Regions from separate parts of the Gottfriedia sp. NPDC057991 genome, predicted to be linked through region 2. Evidence: riboswitches for the same ligand, from Rfam matches in the RefSeq annotation. Region 2 holds a riboswitch; each other region holds the start of a gene.
The links. A riboswitch is a leader RNA that binds a small molecule or an ion and turns the genes downstream of it on or off. The one in region 2 is predicted to bind cobalamin.
Positions count from the first base shown of each region.

Region 1: another riboswitch for cobalamin. It lies ahead of ACFVR2_RS17170 (Ig-like domain-containing protein); the one in region 2 lies ahead of metE (5-methyltetrahydropteroyltriglutamate--homocysteine S-methyltransferase).
Region 3: another riboswitch for cobalamin. It lies ahead of ACFVR2_RS17180 (DUF4430 domain-containing protein); the one in region 2 lies ahead of metE (5-methyltetrahydropteroyltriglutamate--homocysteine S-methyltransferase).
Region 4: another riboswitch for cobalamin. It lies ahead of ACFVR2_RS04680 (ABC transporter substrate-binding protein); the one in region 2 lies ahead of metE (5-methyltetrahydropteroyltriglutamate--homocysteine S-methyltransferase).

Region 1 is NZ_JBHVQN010000005.1:105,018-109,957, reverse strand. It holds partial or broken gene ACFVR2_RS17175 (Ig-like domain-containing protein) at 1-1,299, shown strand, start outside; cobalamin riboswitch at 1,359-1,556, shown strand; gene ACFVR2_RS17170 (Ig-like domain-containing protein) at 1,915-4,233, shown strand; gene ACFVR2_RS17165 (DUF4430 domain-containing protein) at 4,328-4,940, shown strand, end outside.
Region 2 is NZ_JBHVQN010000009.1:42,473-47,412, forward strand. It holds gene brnQ (branched-chain amino acid transport system II carrier protein) at 1-100, shown strand, start outside; gene ACFVR2_RS23390 (amino acid permease) at 229-1,617, shown strand; cobalamin riboswitch at 1,885-2,082, shown strand; gene metE (5-methyltetrahydropteroyltriglutamate--homocysteine S-methyltransferase) at 2,231-4,519, shown strand; gene ACFVR2_RS23400 (acyl-CoA thioesterase) at 4,536-4,940, shown strand, end outside.
Region 3 is NZ_JBHVQN010000005.1:110,503-115,442, reverse strand. It holds gene ACFVR2_RS17200 (GDSL-type esterase/lipase family protein) at 1-286, shown strand, start outside; gene ACFVR2_RS17195 (DUF2584 family protein) at 477-719, opposite strand; gene ACFVR2_RS17190 (phosphotransferase enzyme family protein) at 859-1,764, shown strand; gene ACFVR2_RS17185 (hypothetical protein) at 1,930-2,124, shown strand; cobalamin riboswitch at 2,342-2,536, shown strand; partial or broken gene ACFVR2_RS17180 (DUF4430 domain-containing protein) at 2,813-4,940, shown strand, end outside.
Region 4 is NZ_JBHVQN010000001.1:918,484-923,423, reverse strand. It holds gene ACFVR2_RS04685 (FecCD family ABC transporter permease) at 1-863, opposite strand, end outside; gene ACFVR2_RS04680 (ABC transporter substrate-binding protein) at 829-1,788, opposite strand; cobalamin riboswitch at 1,913-2,084, opposite strand; gene ACFVR2_RS04675 (ATP-binding protein) at 2,232-4,016, opposite strand; gene ACFVR2_RS04670 (response regulator transcription factor) at 4,016-4,735, opposite strand.

The DNA of each region.
Region 1 (4,940 bases), on a different contig from region 2:
GAAACTGTCTTGAATAAATTAGTTGCAGCGGAATCAGAAATTAATAGACTAAAAGGTGAATTAGGAAAAGTTGATTTAGTTATTAATAAAATAAACGCATTACCGACAACGATTACTCTATCAGATGAAACAGCTGTAGCATCAGCGCGTGAATCATACGATGGATTAACACAAGCTCAAAAAGAGCAAGTAACAGAAACTGTATTAAATAAATTAGTTGAAGCGGAATCAGAAATTAATAGGTTAAAAAACGAAGCTGCAATAGTAGACGCTGTCATTAACAAAATAAACGCATTACCGACAACAATTACATTATCAAATGAAGTAGCAGTTGTATCAGCTCGTAAAGCATATGATGAGCTGACACAAGTTCAAAAGGGAAAAGTATCTACAGCTGTCTTAAATAAATTAATTGCAGCAGAAAATAAAATTAAATTATTAAAAGATCAAGTAAAAGCAGATGCGGTTCAAACTAAAATCAATGCATTACCTTCGCAAATTAAATTAGTTAACGAATCTGCAGTAATAGCAGCTCGTAAAGAGTATAACGGTTTAACAACTGCTCAAAAGAATTTAGTAATATCAAATGTATTAAACAAACTTGTATCAGCTGAAAAAACAATTGTGAATTTAAAAAATGCTGCAAAAGCTGTGAAAGCTAAAATTGCTGCATTACCAACTACATCTCAAATTAAATTGACAAGTGAATCAGTGATAAAATCGGCACGAACAGCTTATAATTCTCTAGACTCAAGTCAAAAATCGCTAGTAGGAAGTATTGCTCGACTTACTTCAGCTGAAGCTAGACTAGCGGTAATAAAAGCAGATAAAACATTGCCTACCATAAAAGGTATTTCGAATAATAATTATTATAGAACGAAAAAAACAATTCAAATAAGTGATAATGTTGGGCTGTTAAATGTAAAACTAACGTATAATGGTAAGCCATACACTTATTATTCAGGGAAAGTATTCGCCGCATCTGGTAAGTACAATATTATCGCGACTGATTTAAAAGGTAATAAAAGAAGTATTGTCTTTTATATTGATAATAAACCACCTATTAAACCAACAGTAAAAAGTATAACGAGTAGTACAACAAAGGCTACTGGTAAAGCAGAAGCAAATAGTACGGTTTATATTTATCAAGGTTCAAAAAAAATTGGTTACGCAAATGTAACATCGAGTGGTACTTACTCTGTTAAAATACCAAAGCAGAAAAAAAGAACGAAACTAACAATCTATGTAGTAGATCGCGCAGGTAATAAGGGTGCAGCTACACTAGTAACTGTTAAATAACATCTATAAGACCTCGAAATGATGGTACTTTAAATTTAAACAATCACTATATTAATAGAAAAATAAAAGTAGTAAATGGTTGCAATTTGCATTAAAAGGGAATTTGGTGAAAAACCAAAACAGCTCACATCTACTGTAAAAGCTACGAAACATTCAAGGTGCGATCAATAAGCACGCTAATCACTGGGAAACTGGGAAGATGAATGGAGTAGGCTTGAAGCTTAAGTCAGGAGACCTGCCATTCTACATATACAAGTCTTTTTAGTGAGGGAAGTTTTGTTATCAGAAAAATTTAGTTCTTATGCTTATAGTAGAAGAACGCTGCGACGTGCTGGCTTTATGTATATTGCCGAGCAGTTTAATTTTTGGATAACTATGAGTCTTGCCAATAAGGCAGGGCTCTTTTTTTACATTTAGAAGATAATAATTGGCAGCGGAGAAGAGAAATCGATGTAATTTCCAATAGTAGGTTCTAAGAATAAGTGCAACTACTCCTATGTCTTCGCCTAAAGAGTTTCGTCACTAAAAAGTACTAGAAATTTCTTAAGGATAAGGAGAGAGGAGCAGTCTATAAAAATAGTTTTTTGGAAAAAGAAGAGAGGATATGGTATAAAAATGAGAAAAATATCATGGCTATTACTATCAATTATTTTTACTTTTTCAGTTTCTATTCCTGCTAATTCAGTGCATGCAGACAGTTTAAGCGGACATGCTATCGTTTTAGGGAAACCAACATACGAGAGTGCCAAAACACAATCTAGTAATTCAATAATGAACCTAAATGAATCGAATAATAATGTTGATATAAGTACCAAAATAAACGATTCTTTAGGCTATATAGTATCTAAAGTTCCTGAGCCAAATTTTGGAACAATTTCAGGTGAATGGTCAGTACTATCACTAGCAAGAGGTAATTATAATGTGCCAAATCAATATTTTGTTCATTACTATAATCGTATTCTCGATACCGTAAAGTCAGCAAACGGTGTGTTGTCTACAGCAAAGAATACGGAATATTCTAGGCTAATACTGGCACTTAGTGCATTAGGGAAAGACCCTACTGATATAGGTGGCTACAACTTGCTAATACCCCTGGCTGACTATAACAAGACAATTAGTCAAGGGATTAATGGCGGTATATTTGCCTTAATAGCATTTGATTCCAATCAATATAAGATTCCGATCATTGCGGATTCTACAAAACAAGCAACAAGAGAAAAATACATTAACTATCTATTAAGTAAAGAAGTAAAAAAGGATACTGATCAAGCTGGAGGATTTGCATTATATGGCACAACGCCTGATCCTGATATTACTTCGATGGCATTGCAAGCGTTGGCTCCATACCAATCAATGCCCGAGGTGGACGGAGCAATTAATCGAGCTTTAACGGCTATTTCAAATTTACAAAACTCAGATGGGGGCTTTACTGCCTGGGGCTCTACATCTAGCGAAAGTATTGCACAAGTAATCGTAGGTTTAACAGCAGTAGGTGTAAATCCGGCAACGGACAGTCGATTTGTAAAACAAAATGGAAACTTAGTAACTGCACTACTTAGATTTTATGTAGACGGTGGAGGATTCAAGCATGTTTTAGAAGGTAGTGCAGACGGAATGGCTACAGATCAAGGGACTTACGCTCTTGTATCTTATGACAGATTTTTAAAGGGAGAGAATAGTCTTTATAAAATGACAGATGCTCCTGTGACGATTGTCACCAATCAAATTAATGCATTACCAATTACGATTACACTTTCAGATGAGTCAGCGATTATTTCAGCTCGAGCGGCTTATGATGGACTAGTATTAGCTCAGAAAGAATTAATAGCATCAGCTCTAAAAGATCGATTAATAGATGCGGAAGAGGTAATAAGAACATTAAAAAACGAGACTACATTAGTAGATTCAGTCATTAACCAAATAAACGCTCTACCAACTACTATTACTCTAGCAAATGAAGCTGCTGTAGTTTCAGCTCGTAATGCATATAATGCACTAACACAAACTCAAAAAGAGAAAGTATCAATTACTCTTTTAAACAAATTAGTCTTAGCTGAAAATGCGATTATTACATTAAAAAATCAAGCTAAGGCAAATGAAGTGCAAACAAAAATTAACGCATTACCTGCTCAAATAAAGCTTACTAATGAAACAGCAGTTGTAGCGGCTCGAAAAGCATATAACGGATTAACAGTAGCACAAAAAGGATTTGTAAGTTCTACTGCTTTAAATAAACTTGTAACAGCTGAAAAAACGATTACTAACTTAAAAAATGCAGCAAAATCGGTTAAAGATAAAATTGCAGCTTTACCAGCCTCAGGATCTGTAAGATTAACAAGTGAATCAGCGATTAAAGCAGTGCGAATTAGCTACAGCGCATTAGACACAAATCAAAAAGCACTTGTTGGAAGTATTACCAAACTAACTACTGCTGAAGCAAGACTTGCTGTTATAAAGGCTGATAAAACATTACCAACAATAAAAGGCGTAACAAATAATGTTTATTACAAAGTAAATAAAACCGTCCAAATAAGCGATAATGTTGGAATTTTAAAGGCAACATATACACTTAACGGAAAGTCTTATCCTTATTCGTCCGGTAAAGTTTACTCAGTTTCTGCTAAATATACAATCACAGTAACTGATTTAAAAGGAAACAAAAGAACTGTCGTATTTTACATTGATAAAAAAGCACCTGCTAAACCGACAGTAAAGAGTATTTCAAGTAATACAACAATAGTTACTGGGAAAGCAGAAGGATATAGCACGATTTATATACTTCAAGGCTCTAAAAAGATAGGAACTTCAAAGGTATCATCGTCTGGATCTTACTCTATTAAAATTCCAAAACAAAAAAAGAATACGAAATTAACAATCTATGTAGTAGATCGAGCTGGAAATAAAAGTGCAAATACGATTGTAACTGTTAAATAATAATCTATCGGCCAAGCTCGATAGTTAAATTTTAGGCTGAAACGACCACTAGTTTAATAGAGGTCGTTTCAATACTTAAAAGGAGGAGAATGCGATGAAAAAGTGGCTAGTTTCCATACTACTAGTTCTTTTGCCGACACTGTTGATTGGGTGTGGAAAGGATGATTCCGCCGAGGGAAAGAAACAAGCTCCAAACGGTGAAATTTCGCAATCAGTTGTTAGCACAATAAAAGAGAATAACGCCAAACAAAGTGCTGAAAAAAAACAAAGTCCTGAAAAAAAGCAAGATACTGAAGTCAAACAAGAGCAAAAGGAAAGCCCTAAAAAAGAGGAAATAAAAAAGGAAGTAAATAAAGCACCAATTCAAGAAAAGAAATCAAATAGTACCGATAAATTACAAAAGAAATCGAATGCTCCACCGAAAGAGACTCAAAAGAAAGACGTTGTAACTACAAAAAAACCAGCGAGTGGTAAAAAGGATAAATATCAAACCGATCCAGTACCAAAGGAAAAACCAAAGCCTGTAGAACCTGAAGATACAACCGTTGTTCCTGCAAAAAAATTAACTGCTACAATTTCTATCCTCTGCAATACGATTTTAAATAATATGGACAAATTTAACCAAGATAAATTATCTGTCTTGCCAAAAGATGGAGTGATAATGGCAAAAAGGACAGTGGAATTTTCACAGGGAGAAAGCGTTCTAG
Region 2 (4,940 bases):
TGTTCCAGCTATTATTGGTGGTTTTATTGGTTATTATATTAGTATTTTACGTAAGAAAAATAAGAAAAATATTCCTAGTTCAGTTCGAAAGATCAGTTAATTATAGGAAAATAAAGAAGCTTTTTAACTGTAAATATTCTTAATAAGTTAGTAATGGTTTTAGGGGAGAAGTTTTTAAGATTGATTCAAAAAGTGACACTTGTTTCATCAAAAAGGGGAGGAAATAGAATGGCACAAAAGGAATTGAAAAAAGGATTGAAAGCGCGCCATATTCAGATGATTGCTTTAGGCGGTACAATCGGAGTAGGTTTATTTATGGGTTCAACGAGCACAATTCATTGGACAGGTCCATCAGTAATGCTTGCTTATGCAATTTCGGGGATTTTTATCTTCTTCATTATGCGTGCAATGGGGGAAATGCTATACGTAGAGCCAAGTACAGGTTCATTTGCAACATTTGGCCATAAATATATCCACCCTTTAGCAGGGTATATGACTGCATGGAGTAACTGGTTCCAGTGGGTTATTGTTGGAATGTCAGAAATTATAGCAGTTGGGGCATATATGAAGTACTGGTTTCCAGACCTACCTGCTTGGATACCAGGAATTATTGCAATTGTGATTCTTGGTGCAGCAAATTTAATTTCTGTTAAATCATTTGGTGAATTTGAATTTTGGTTTGCAATGATTAAAGTCGTTACAATTTTATTGATGATTGTTGCAGGGTTTGGTCTTATTTTCTTCGGCTTAGGAAACGGAGGAAATGCGATTGGGATATCTAACCTTTGGAAAAATGGCGGCTTCTTTACAGGAGGTTGGTCAGGTTTCTTCTTTGCACTTTCACTAGTTGTTGGAGCTTATCAAGGCGTTGAATTAATAGGTATTACAGCTGGAGAAGCTGAAAATCCGAAAAAAACATTAAAAGAAGCGATTCAAAGTCTTATTTGGCGTATTTTAATCTTCTATATTGGTGCTATTTTTGTAATTGTAACAGTTTTCCCGTGGGATCAACTAAATTCGCTTGGTAGCCCGTTTGTTGTAACTTTTGCAAAAGTTGGTATTACAGCTGCGGCTGGAATTATTAACTTTGTAGTAATTACTGCTGCAATGTCTGGTTGTAACAGTGGTATTTATAGTGCAGGACGCATGCTTTATACATTAGGTATAAATGGACAAGCACCAAAATATTTTACAAAAGTCTCAAACAACGGAGTGCCTTTATTCGGTACAATCGGTGTACTAATTGGTTTAGTAGTCGGCGTTATTTTAAATTTTATTGCACCAAAAAACTTATTCGTGTATGTATACAGTGCAAGCGTACTTCCTGGGATGATCCCGTGGTTTGTCATTTTAATTAGTCATATTCGTTTCAGAAAAGTAAAGGGAGATGAAATTAAGAATCATCCTTTTAAAATGCCTTTTGCACCATTTACTAACTACTTAACGTTAGCCTATTTAGTTTTGGTATTAATCGGTATGTGGTTTAATGATGACACACGCATCTCACTTATTGTAGGGATTATTTTCTTGGCAATCCTTGTCATTTGTTTTTATGCTTTCGGTATCGGAAAACGTGTACCATTAGATGCTCAAACAGATGAAAAAGTAGCTAATTGATCAATCACTTAGTTTGATCGTAAGATGTTCATTTGAATTTAGTTATACAATAAAAATATAAATTTTTTTAACAATCAAGGCGTTCGTATTATAAAATCAAACAGTAATTAAACTGGATGAGATTATCATGCGAACGCATTTTTTTATTTGTCCGAATAAAGAATCGACAGTATTTTTTTAACCCTAATAAAATTTTTTTTAAATAAGTACGGAAAATAAAAAATAAATATTTTGACTATTGTTGCATTTTATGACAAAATGATGAAAACTAAATAGTAGGGAATAGGTGTAAATGAAGTTCATTGTTTGAATTCATTTACTTAAAAGGGAAGTTTGGTTTAATTCCAACACGGTCCCGCCACTGTAATAGAGGAGTAAATAAGAAGATGCCACTTATTAATTTAGGAAGGCTTTTATTTACAAAGATTCTTAAGTCAGGAGACCTGCCTATTCTATCGACGCTGTTTGACCTACGAGAGATAGGGAGGTGCCTTATGGAAAGAAAGCTTAAGTTAACGTATTCTAATTATTTATGTTTTCCAACTTAAAGGCATTTTTGTCTCTTATTGAGATAAAAATGCTTTTTTATTTTAGATAAAAGGAGAGGGAAAAAGTGGTACATATAAGTAATCTAGGATATCCGAGAATTGGTGAAAATCGTGAATGGAAAAAAACGTTAGAGAGCTTTTGGCAAAAGAAAATCAATCAAGAACAATTTGAAAAAGAAATGAAATCACTGAGAATAAGCTCAATAAAGAAACAGCATGAATTAGGTGTGGAGCTAGTCCCTGTAAATGATTTTACGTTTTATGATCATGTGCTAGATTTTGCTACGATGTTTGGTTGGATTCCTAGTCGATTTGGTGAAGTAAATGAAAAACCAAGTCTAGAGACATATTTTGCATTAGCAAGGGGTAGTAAAAACATTGTAGCTTGTGAAATGACGAAATGGTTTAATACAAACTATCACTATATCGTTCCTGAATATCAAAAAGACAAGCAATCAAGATTATTTTTCAATAAGCCATTAGAAGCATACAAAGAGGCACTACTTGAGCTTGGTATAAAAACGAAACCTGTCATTCTAGGAATCTATACATTTGTACAGTTAGCAAAAGGTTACCAAGAAGAAGAAAAACGAGAAATAATTAATAATCTAGTAAGCCTTTATATTCAAATGCTTAAAGAGCTTGAGAATGAAGGTGTTGAGTGGATACAAATTGATGAACCATGTTTTGTGTTAGAAGAATCAAGCGAAGATATTCGTTTTATGAAAGAAGTTTATGATCAAATCGCAAAAGCTGTACCATCATTATCAATAATGCTTCAAACTTACTTTGAAGCAGTTGAACAATATAAGGAACTAATTACATTCCCAGTAGAAGGCATTGGACTTGATTTTGTTCATGGTAAAGATGGGAATTTACAGTCAATACTCGAGCACGGATTTCCAAATGACAAAGTACTAGGCGTAGGCATCGTTAATGGACGTAATATTTGGAGAAATGATTTAAATGATTGCATTGATTTTTTGAATTCCCTCAAAGAAGAAATAAGTCCAAAAGATTGGTGGATTCAACCGTCTTGTAGTTTGCTACACGTACCAGTTACAAAAATTGAAGAGAATTTATTAAATGAAACGTTATTCGAGGCATTAGCGTTTGCCGATGAAAAATTGGAAGAGTTAGTTATACTAAAAAGTTTATTCATTAACAAAGCGAGCATGTTTGATAATGAAGTTAAATATGCAAGTAATTGTTTAGTAAATTTAAAACAACTTAGTGAAAAAAATCACTCAACTCGTAATGAATTGGAATCCATTAATGAAGAAGATTTTAGAAGACCAGTACCATTTCATTTAAGATATCCTTTACAAAATAAAGTAATGAATTTACCGATTTTACCAACGACTACTATTGGAAGTTTTCCTCAAACGAAGGAAATTAAACAAGTAAGACAGCAATGGCGAAAAAACACGATCGATGAATCAGAATATATGAATCAAATTAAATTGAAAATTAAAGAATGGATTGAAATTCAAGAAAATATTGAAATGGATGTATTAGTACATGGTGAGTATGAGCGTACGGATATGGTTGAATATTTTGGTGAGAAACTAGAAGGATTTGCATTTACGAAAAAAGCGTGGGTTCAATCTTATGGATCGCGTTGTGTAAAACCGCCAATTATTTTCAGTAAAGTGGAATTTACTAAGCCAATTACTGTAAATGAAACTGAGTATGCACAAAGTATAACAACTAAACCAGTCAAAGGGATGTTAACAGGTCCTGTTACAATATTAAATTGGTCGTTTGTTCGCGAGGATCGTACAAGAGAGGAAATAGCAAATGAGATTGCTTTAGCTTTACGTAAAGAAGTAAAAGCACTTGAAGCTGCTGGTATTTCAATTATTCAAGTTGATGAACCTGCAATTCGAGAAGGTTTACCTTTGAAGCAAAAAGATTGGGATCAATATTTACATTGGGTAACGAGAGCATTTCGTTTAGCTACATCAAGCGTCCGAAATGAAACGCAAATCCATACTCATATGTGTTATAGCAACTTTAGCGATATTATGGACACAATTATTGAATTAGATGCAGATGTTATTTCAATTGAACATGCAAGAAGTCATCAAGAATTTTCTACTTATTTATCTGAGTCCCCTTATCCATTTGGAATTGGTTTAGGCGTGTATGATATTCATAGTCCGAGGGTACCATCGGTTGAGGAAATGGAAGAAAATATTTTAAGTTCTTTAAAAGTGTGTGATGCAAATAGATTTTGGGTTAATCCAGACTGTGGTTTAAAGACACGTAATGAAGCTGAGGTAATTGACGCCTTATCAAATATGGTAAAATCTGCGAAAAAAGTTCGAGAAAAATATTATTCAATTATTTAATGATAGGGTGAAATCGATGAGTGGTAGATATGTAAAAGAATCTAGAGTATTTGATAGTAGTAGAATATTTCCAACTGACTTAAATAACCATGGTACATTATTCGGAGGAAAAATGCTTGCCGCAATGGACTTAATTGCCTCCATTTCAGCTACAAAGCATTCGAGAATGGAATGTGTAACCGCATCGATGGATTCAGTAGAATTTTTATGTCCAGTTCGAGAAAGTGACTGCATATATTATGAATCGTTCGTGATCTTAACAGGCTCAAGCTCAATGGAAGTATTTGTTCGAGCTACTGCTGAAGACCTACTTTCAGGTGGAAAAAGAGTTGCTGCAACATGTTTTGTAACATTTGTTGCACTTAAAGATGGAAAACCACATAAAGTAGTAGAGGTAATACCAGAAACTGAGGAAGAAATT
Region 3 (4,940 bases), on a different contig from region 2:
TCCACCAATTCACATAGATCTTATCAATCATGAAGAAGTATGGGAACCGATTTCTGGTTTTGAAACATTCGTGTTGAAGGCACAAGAGTTAGCCAATCGAATCGAGCAAATGGTAAAAGTAAATCAATTTAAACTTATTGATTTTCGAATTCCATTTCAACATCATCAGAATCTAAAATCAAAGTTTTTTGAAGGCACTGATGGAGTACATCCAAACGAACTTGGACATAATGCTTTAGCAAAACAAGCATATCAAACGATTATACAGTTAAATAATGATTATTAATAAGGTTTCAAATGAACGGATAGCGAAATAAAGCTATCCGTTTATTTGAACCTACAAAATAATGTGCAAATTTGCGCAAACAACAATCTTTTTCTTAGCTGTTAATTCAAATTTTTTTTATTTTAACTAAAAAAAGGACTGTATTTTTTTGACAGTCGTTTTAGGTTCTAATATAAGTAGTGGTGTCTTTTTAATTAACTGTATCAATTGCTTTTAGTTCATAAACAATATAAGTATTCTTATTTCTCCATTCGATTTTCTGTATAACAGCTACTCCAAAAGGTTTTTCATCAGTCTTTCTCGAGACATTGATTGGTGTGTCAATAGGATATAAATGGTATCCGATTTGTTCTAGCGTGAATAGATTGTTTTCTTGTCTAACGGCGTGATCGTTCGTCACAATTAACCAATTAAATTCAAATGGCATACTCATATTTTGAAAACTCCTTAAATTGAATAGATAGAATATTTAATATAGATAAGAATAACCCTTGAAAATATCTTAATATATTTTTGTTCTAAACACAAAAAGGGGAGTGAATAAAATTTTATATGATAAGTAGGGACTCTCAATGAATAAGAAGCATAATAATCAAGTCCGTTTAAGCGGCGGACTTCAAAATGATGTATTTTATGATGAAGATTATCATAGGGTAGTTAGGCAGTCTAAATTAGGTAGAACAAAAGAAATGGTGTTACAGGAAATTGAATTTATAAATTTTTTACATATGCAAGGGGTAAATGTTCCTAGAGTAGATCGTAATTTAGGAGAAGTAGATGGAAGAGTCATAACTTATTTTGAGTATATTGATGGCGAACAAATTGATGTTACAAACCCTAACCTTTGGAATATACATCTCTTTGAACAATGGGGTAAAAAATTGGGGAAGATGCATTCTTTAGCTAAGCGTTATAAATTAAATATGGTTCATCGTCCTGTCTGGTCACTTGATAACTTTGATGTTTTTGGAATTAGAGATCAGTTAGTTCCTAATATGAAAGTGATTTATGATAAACACATGAAAAAGCTCTCAGAATTTAGTGTGACAACCGATACATTTGGAATTATTCATAATGATTTTCATCAAGGGAATATAATTTTAGTCGGTAATACTCTCTTTACGATCGATTTTGATGATTGTGCATTTAATTGGTTCGCACAGGATATTGCTACAGCTTTTTATCATGCGTATTGGCAACAGAACTCTTTTAATAAAATAAGTGAACAGTTTATTGAGACTTTTATAGTGAACTTCTTTAAAGGCTATAAACTAGAAAACTTACTTCATAATGACATAGTAAAACAAATCCCGATTTTTCTTAAATTGAGAGAAATATTTTTGCACCATTTATTTGTCCAAAAATGGGAAATGAATCGATTAGAGGAGTGGCAAAAATATACACTTATTGATTTAGAAAATAAGATTAAAAATGATGTGCCATATGCAGATATGAAAGATTTTTCGATTTATCAATAATGGAAGCCATAGGATAGCTCTAGTTATAATAACCTAGCTATCCTTTTAATTTTTTTAAACTTTTACATATACTCAAAAACGTATGGTCATTGATTCGCTAATTCGACTATATACTAAAACAAACAGTATTTTTTGTAGTTGCTTTATTGGAAGGGGCTGATGTTTATGCGAAGAAATAAGAATGCGGCTCTTATTGTAATTTTATGGTTATGCATGGTGCTTTTTATAGTTGTAAATGCAATACGTCATATTCGAGTATATATGGTTTACAGTTCAGGCTTAATGCCTTTTATTGTTTGTGGAATGATTATTTTTGCGATTATTATCCTTTATGTAAGAGGGTCGAAGCAGCGGAGATAGAAATAATGATCTAAAATTACTCCTGTGATGAGTAGACTTTTAATATGTAACCATTAAATAGAAGAGAATAAAAAGGTTCACTTTTAATGAGGATAAAGTCACTTGTTTCAATTTAAGATTAAAGTAAGCTTAATTATGGATTTATTTTTTTATAGAAAAAAGATTATAGAATATTAGAAAAATTAAAAATAACTTTGTACAGATGTATACTATTTGTTAAAATGAAAAAGTATATGGTTGCAGTTTGCATTAATAGGGAATTTGGTGAAATACCAAAACAGCTCACATCTACTGTAAAAAGCTACGAAACATTCGAGTGCAACCCGCACTTTAATCACTGGGAAACTGGGAAGATGAATGGAGTAGGCTTGAAGCTTTAAGTCAGGAGACCTGCCATTTGCTTATACAAGTCTTTCGGTGAGGGAAGTTTTGTTATCAGAAAAATTCCGTTCTTATGCTAAAAGATGTATAAGAGCGCTGCGACGCGCGTTTTTTAGTATGCTGTTGGAGCAGTTAAATTTTTGGATAACTATGAGTCTTGCCAATTAGGCAAGGCTCTTTTTTTTGTTGGCAATATAGATTTTTTGTCACTAAAAACACCGGAAAATTCGCAGTGAAAAGGGAGGGAGAATGGCAGTTTCTAAGATTGATCGTTTTTAATATTGAGTGAAAAGAAAGGATTATTTAGATGAAAAAAATAGTAGGGTTATTACTAGCAATTTTTTTAGTTTTTTCAATAACAATTCCAACGAAGTCCGTTTCTGTACACGCTGATAGTCCGATTGGCTATGTGACGATGTCAGTTGAAGCAAATACTTTAGGTGCTGGTTTAATCCGTCAGCCAGTTAAAGTTCCTTTTTATGAGGGAGAAAATTATGCAAAGGTTATTGACCGATTTTTAAATGGGACAAGTAATTATGATAGGTATGGATCATTGAATTCTGGATTTTATTTGTCCAAAGTTAAACTGGAAAATGGGAATATTGATGTTAATATTCCTACAGTTATAAAAAATGCGATGAACTTAAATAATGAAGAAATTATTGCTAATGGAGTTCAAAAGGCAGGATATTTAGGAGAATTTGACTATTTTAATATGTCCGGCTGGATGTACTCAGTCAATAATGAGTTTCCGAACGTTGGGGCTTCCGATAAGTTGCCGAAAGATGGGGATGTTTGTAGATGGCAATTTACACTTTATGGATACGGCTCAGATTTAGGACAAGACAATTCAAGCTTTGGTGGAGATAAAGCTCTTTACACAGCTGCAAATAAAGATTCTTTATTAAAAAAAGTTGCTGAAGTAAATTCTTCACCTGATAAAGAAGCTTTGTTGGCGAAGTCATCTATTCGAACTGCTTATGATCATGCAAATACAACACTTAGTAATTTAACGGTTGATCAAACAACTGTTAATAACGCGTTAACTACTTTAAATGATGCTTTAAACAATGTTGATATAAGTACACAATTAAATGATTCCTTAGGCTATATATTGAATAAAGTACCTAATCCTAGTTTTGGAACAGGTTCAGGTGAATGGTCAGTTCTGTCACTAGCGAGAGGTAATTATAATGTACCTGATCAATATTTTGTTAATTACTATAATCGAGTTGTCGATACAGTAAAGTCAGCAAACGGCGTTTTGTCCACATCAAAGAATACAGAATACGCTAGGTTAACACTAGCACTTAGTGCACTAGGTAAAGATTCTACTGATGTAGGTGGTTACAATTTACTAACACCACTTGCAGATTATGATAAGACAGTCAGCCAAGGGATTAACGGTGGTATATTTGCCTTAATTGCACTTGATACAAATAATTATCAGATCCCTACTATTACAGATTCTGCAAAACAAGCAACAAGAGAAAAATATATTAATTATCTATTAAGTAAAGAAGTAAAAAAGGGAACTGACCAAGCAGGAGGGTTTGCATTATTTGGCACAACACCAGATCCCGACATTACATCAATGGCATTACAGGCATTGGCTCCATATCAATCTATGCCAGATGTAAACGCAGCAATTAATCGTGCATTAACAGCGATTTCAACTATTCAAAAAGCAGATGGAGGATTTACTGCATTCGGTTCGACTTCTAGCGAAAGTATTTCACAAGTTATCGTAGCTTTAACAGCAGTAGGGGTAAATCCAGCAACTGACAGTCGATTTGTAAAACCAAATGGAAACTTAGTGACTGCTCTACTTAGATTTTATGTAAATGGTGGAGGATTCAAGCATGTTTTAACTGGAAATGCGGATGGAATGGCTACTGATCAAGCAACATACGCTCTTGTATCTTATGACAGGTTTCTAAAAGGAGAAAATAGTCTTTATAAAATGACGGATGCTCCAGTAACTTTGGTAGCAAATCAAATTAATGCATTGCCTACAACAATTACAATTTCAAACGAATCTGATATTGTGACAGCTCGTACGACTTATGATGGATTATCAGCAGCACAAAAGGGATTAGTGTCATCAACTGTATTAGATAAATTAGTTGCAGCGGAATCAGTAATTAATAGATTAAAAGACGAAGCTAAACTAATCGATTCAGTAATAAACAAAATAAATGAGTTACCGACAACAATTACATTATCAGATGAAACAGCAGTAGTTTCATCCCGTGAAGCATATGATGGTCTAACACAAGCTCAAAAAGAGAAAGTAACGGAAGCTGTATTGAATAAATTAGTTGAAGCAGAAACAGAAATTAATAGATTAAAAGACGAAGCTAAACTAATCGATTCAGTAATAAACAAAATAAATGAGTTACCGACAACAATTACATTATCAGATGAAGCAGCAG
Region 4 (4,940 bases), on a different contig from region 2:
CCTACAAGTATTCTAGTATAATGCGGAACAACTAAGCCTACAAATCCAATTGTTCCAGAAACGGCTACTGCTGCACCAGATAAAATACTTCCTGTTAACAAAATTAAATAAGTAGATTTTTTCACATCAATTCCGATATGTTTTGCATTTGTGCTACCAAATGTCATCGCATCTAACTGCCTATTTTGACTAAATAATATTAAGAAAGAAATGATTAAAAACGGTAATAAACTTAGAGAGTACTGAATGCCTCTCCCACCAATATTACCCATTAACCATCCAATTACTGCACGTAATTCATTATTTGAAAAAGTTATAAATAATGACAACAATGCAGAACAAAATGAACTTATGATAATTCCACCTAAAATAATTGTCTCTACATTAAGTGATCGATCCAGTTTTCTAACAAATAGTAATAATAAAATAAGTGTACCAAATCCAAATAAGATACTAACTACTGGTAATGTAAAATAAGTAACAAAAGGTAAGCTTATTTGAAAAAACAATACAAACACTGCACCTACAGAGGCGCCTGAAGAAACACCTAATGTAAAAGGATCAGCTAAAGGATTTTTAAGTATTCCTTGAAACGCAACACCTGCCAATGAAAGGCATGCACCGACTAATCCAGCTAACATAATCCTTGGCACTCGTATATTCATGACAATTGTTTGAATATCAGCTGGAACATAATCTGTTTTAAATAGAGCATCTGAAAAGCTAGAAATAATAGAAGAAAAGGGAATCGATGTAGACCCTATCGAAACCCCTAAAATAAATAAAAAAATTAATAAGATAATTGGAATGAAAAAGATTAAATATGTATTATTTATAAAGCTCTGGGTAAACCGCCTTTGCAATTGCTTCGACTCCCTCTGCAAGTCTTGGACCAGGTCTAGATGTTGTATCTGAATTAACATCATATACACGGTGATTTTTAATTGCGTTTACTGTTTGCCAGTTTTTCCTAGCCATTACAGTTTTTTCTAAATTTGGAACATAATATCCATAAGTTGTTAAAATCACATCAGGATTCGCTTTAATTGCTGATTCCTCACTATACTTTACCCAACCTTTTTCACTTTCAGCTACGTTTTTAGCATTAACAATCGAAAGCATTTCATCTAAGAAAGTACCTTTACCTGCTGTATATATTTCTGGCGGACCTGATATTTCAAGCCAAACCTTTGGATTTGTAGTTGCTTTAGCTGTTTTTTTGCTAATTTCATCTAATTTTGTTTTCATACCAGTTACAACTTTTTTCGATTGCTCGGTTTTTCCAGTTATTTCTCCAACTTGTTGAATTGTATCATACACATCATTAATAGTTGCAGCATTTTTTACGACAAAAACATTAATCCCAGCTTGTTTTATCTGTTCTAAACCGTCAGCAGAAATACCTAAACTAGATTCATGTGCTAAAACTAAATCAGGTTTCAATGAAATAATTTTTTCAACATTATATGTCATATCGGCATTACTTCCGCCAACTTTATCAATTGATTTTACTTCTTTTGGATAATTGTCAAAATCTGTTACCCCTACTACATCCTTGCCATCACCAATAGAAAACAAGATTTCAGTATTACTTGGAATAAGTGATACTATTCTTTTAGGTGCCTCTTTAAAACTAATTTCTTTGTTCGTAGCATCTTTAACCGTCATTGGAAAAGTTGCTTGTTCTGTTTTACTTACATTCGATTTTTTTTGTGTCGTATCATTATTACAACCAAATAATCCTAAACACAATAACATAATAATAAAACTTGATAAAAACTTCTTCATTTAAATCCTCCTAAATAATTGAAATGCATAAAAAAAACCCCATCCATTTTGAACGGGGCTGAAACAACATATAAATACAAGAAGTCTTGCAACTGCTGCTTCAAATCCTTACTCCCCGAAGAATTGAACAAGGATGAATTTAGCAGGTCTACTGACTTTGTTTCAACCTACTCCGACCTTCCCATTCTTTCGAACAGTGGCTATTCGTTTCGTCCACATTACAGTTGCGGGGACAGTTCTGGATTATACCAGATTCCCTTTTAAGCAATACTTGCACTAAACTCATCAATATTTCATTAATTCAATCGTAAGATAAATTGGGTAAGAATTCAATTATTTTATTTATAAGTTTATGATTTTACTAACATTTTATCTGTTTTTTGTGTGTTTTGTAGAAATTTCTTCTCTAAATAGATGGGAAATATGTTTTATATGAAACAAGATTACTCTACATCTTTTTCGTTCATTCGTAAATTATGCGGTATTTTAACTTTAAATGTCGTTCCCTGTCCTACTTCACTATAGACCTGGATAGATCCACCATGTGCTGTAACAATATTTTTAACGATGGATAATCCTAAACCGGTTCCACTTCTACCTCTTGTACGAGCTTTATCTGCCTTATAAAAACGTTCAAAAACAAATGGTAAATCTTCATTTGAAATCCCTGCACCTGAATCAATAAAATTAAATGTAGTTGATCTTTCATTTTGATTTACTGAAACAATTATTCTTCCATTTTCATTCGTATGTCTTATTGCATTATCAATTAAATTTGTAAAAACCTGTTCCATTCGATCCTCATCTATGTAGATATTCAAATGCGAAACATTGTCGATTTCACCAAATAGCTTAATATTTTTATCCTTTGCTAGACCTTTAAACTTACGTAAAATTCGATCCACAAATTGTACTAGAGGAACGAACTCTCTATTTAATTCAGTAAAACCGTTCTCCATTCTTGCTAAATCTAACAGATCATTTACTAAACGCCCCATTCTAAGAGACTCATCATAAATGATTTGTGACAATTCTTGCATTTCTTCTTTGGATTCTGCTACCCCATCAACAATCGCTTCGCTATAACCTTGTAATAAAGAAATAGGCGTACGTAGTTCATGAGAAACATGCGCTATAAAATCTTTTCGCATTTTTTCTAAACGTCTTTGTTCTGTAACATCCCGAATCACCGCTACAACGCCTCTTATATTTGTTTGATTATAAAGGGGCGACATTAAAACTTGCCAATTGCCTTGATCGAAATGTAATTCAATAAATTGCTTTTTCTCACTTTCGACTACTAATACAAATAAATCTAATAATTCCTTCGTTAAAACTAGTGAAGTGGGTTCTTCATACTGATCATCATTAAGCATTTTCAAAAAGCGTTCAGCTGGTGGATTTGATGTCACGATTTGACCTTCTTTATCAATCGAAATTACACCATCTACCATACTTGTAATAATGTTAGAAACTTTCTCCTTCTCTTGCTTTAATGCATTCATATTAAAATTTAATTGTTTACTCATCTTGTTAAATGAATACGCAAGCTCTCCAATTTCATCACTTGAATGGATCGGTACTTTCACATTAAAATTTCCTGAAGTCATACTACTTACAACTTCTTTCATTTTTCTAAGAGGTGCTGTAATTTTAGAAGAAAGAAAGAATGAGAAAAATGTTGTTAATACGATTCCGATTGATGCTGCGAGCAAAACAAAATTAGTCGTTTGATGAATCATCACTTTTACAGGTTGTAATGTTTGGTATATAAATACAGCTCCATTATTTGTGGTTGTATGTAATGGAACACCCACTACTAATTTTTCTCTCTCACTATTTTCACCATAAACAAGTCTTTTACTGACCTCTTTATGATCAGTTAACGTTTTATTTAAGATTTCATCATTTTTTATTTCTTTAAAAGGTAGATCCTGTATTCCATAAGTATTATTTGAATACCATGGCTCTTGATCGTCAATAGAAATGATTACTCTTGAATATCGACTAACAATATTATTTGACAAATACTCAATATTTGAGAGTGGTTGACCATTATCTATTAATTGTGCAATTTTCGTTGCATCATCTTTCATATTTTGTACTTGAAGGTCAATGTAAAATTTTTCAAAAAAACCTATTAAGACAAAGGTCAAAAATGATAATACAAGAGAGACTAGTAAGATAATTGTCAGCCAAAGCTTTCCAACTAAACTTCTTACGATCATTACTCCTGACCTACTTCAAATTTATAACCTACACCCCAAACGGTGACAATCATTTTCGCAGCATCCTCAGAGCTTTTACTTAGTTTTTCACGCAGTCGTTTTACATGTGTGTCTACGGTACGTAAATCTCCGAAAAAATCATATTGCCAAACTGATTTTAATAATGTTTCACGATCAAATACTTTGTCAGGAGCCTTAGCTAAAAACAACAGTAGTTCGTATTCTTTTGGTGTTAAACTGATCTCTTCCCCTTCAACAATTACTTTATGAGCGTCATTATCAATCGTTAGATGCGGAAACACAACGATATCCTTTGCTGAAGAATTGTCTGAAGTAAATACTGGTACAGGTGAAGAACGTCTTAATAGAGCTTTAACTCGAAGAACTACTTCACGCGGACTAAATGGCTTAACGATATAATCATCGGTACCTACTTCAAAACCTTGAACTCGGTTTGTTTCTTCACCTTTTGCCGTTAACATAATCACTGGCGTTGTTTTTGTTTTTCGTAATTCCCTACAAACTTCAATTCCATCAATTTTAGGCATCATCAAATCTAGTACGATTAAGGAATATTCATTCTTCAATGCTAAATTTAAAGCATCCTCACCATTCTCAGCTTCGTCAATACTATAACCATCACGTTCCAAATACATTTTTAATAATCGTCTAATACGATCTTCATCATCTGCTATTAATATTTTTATATTTTGATCCATAATTTCGACCCCCTCTTCATAATTTTACATAATAAAAATTGGATATTCTAGTATAATTTGTGAACATTTTTACATAATTCTTAGAATTTATTATTTCCATAAAATAGTGAAAAAAAACTAGGAAGCAAGAGTCCGATTTCTAGGAAACCAAATTTAAGTAAATGTGGACAGAAATAAAAATTAGAAAAAAAAAAGCCCTGTAAAG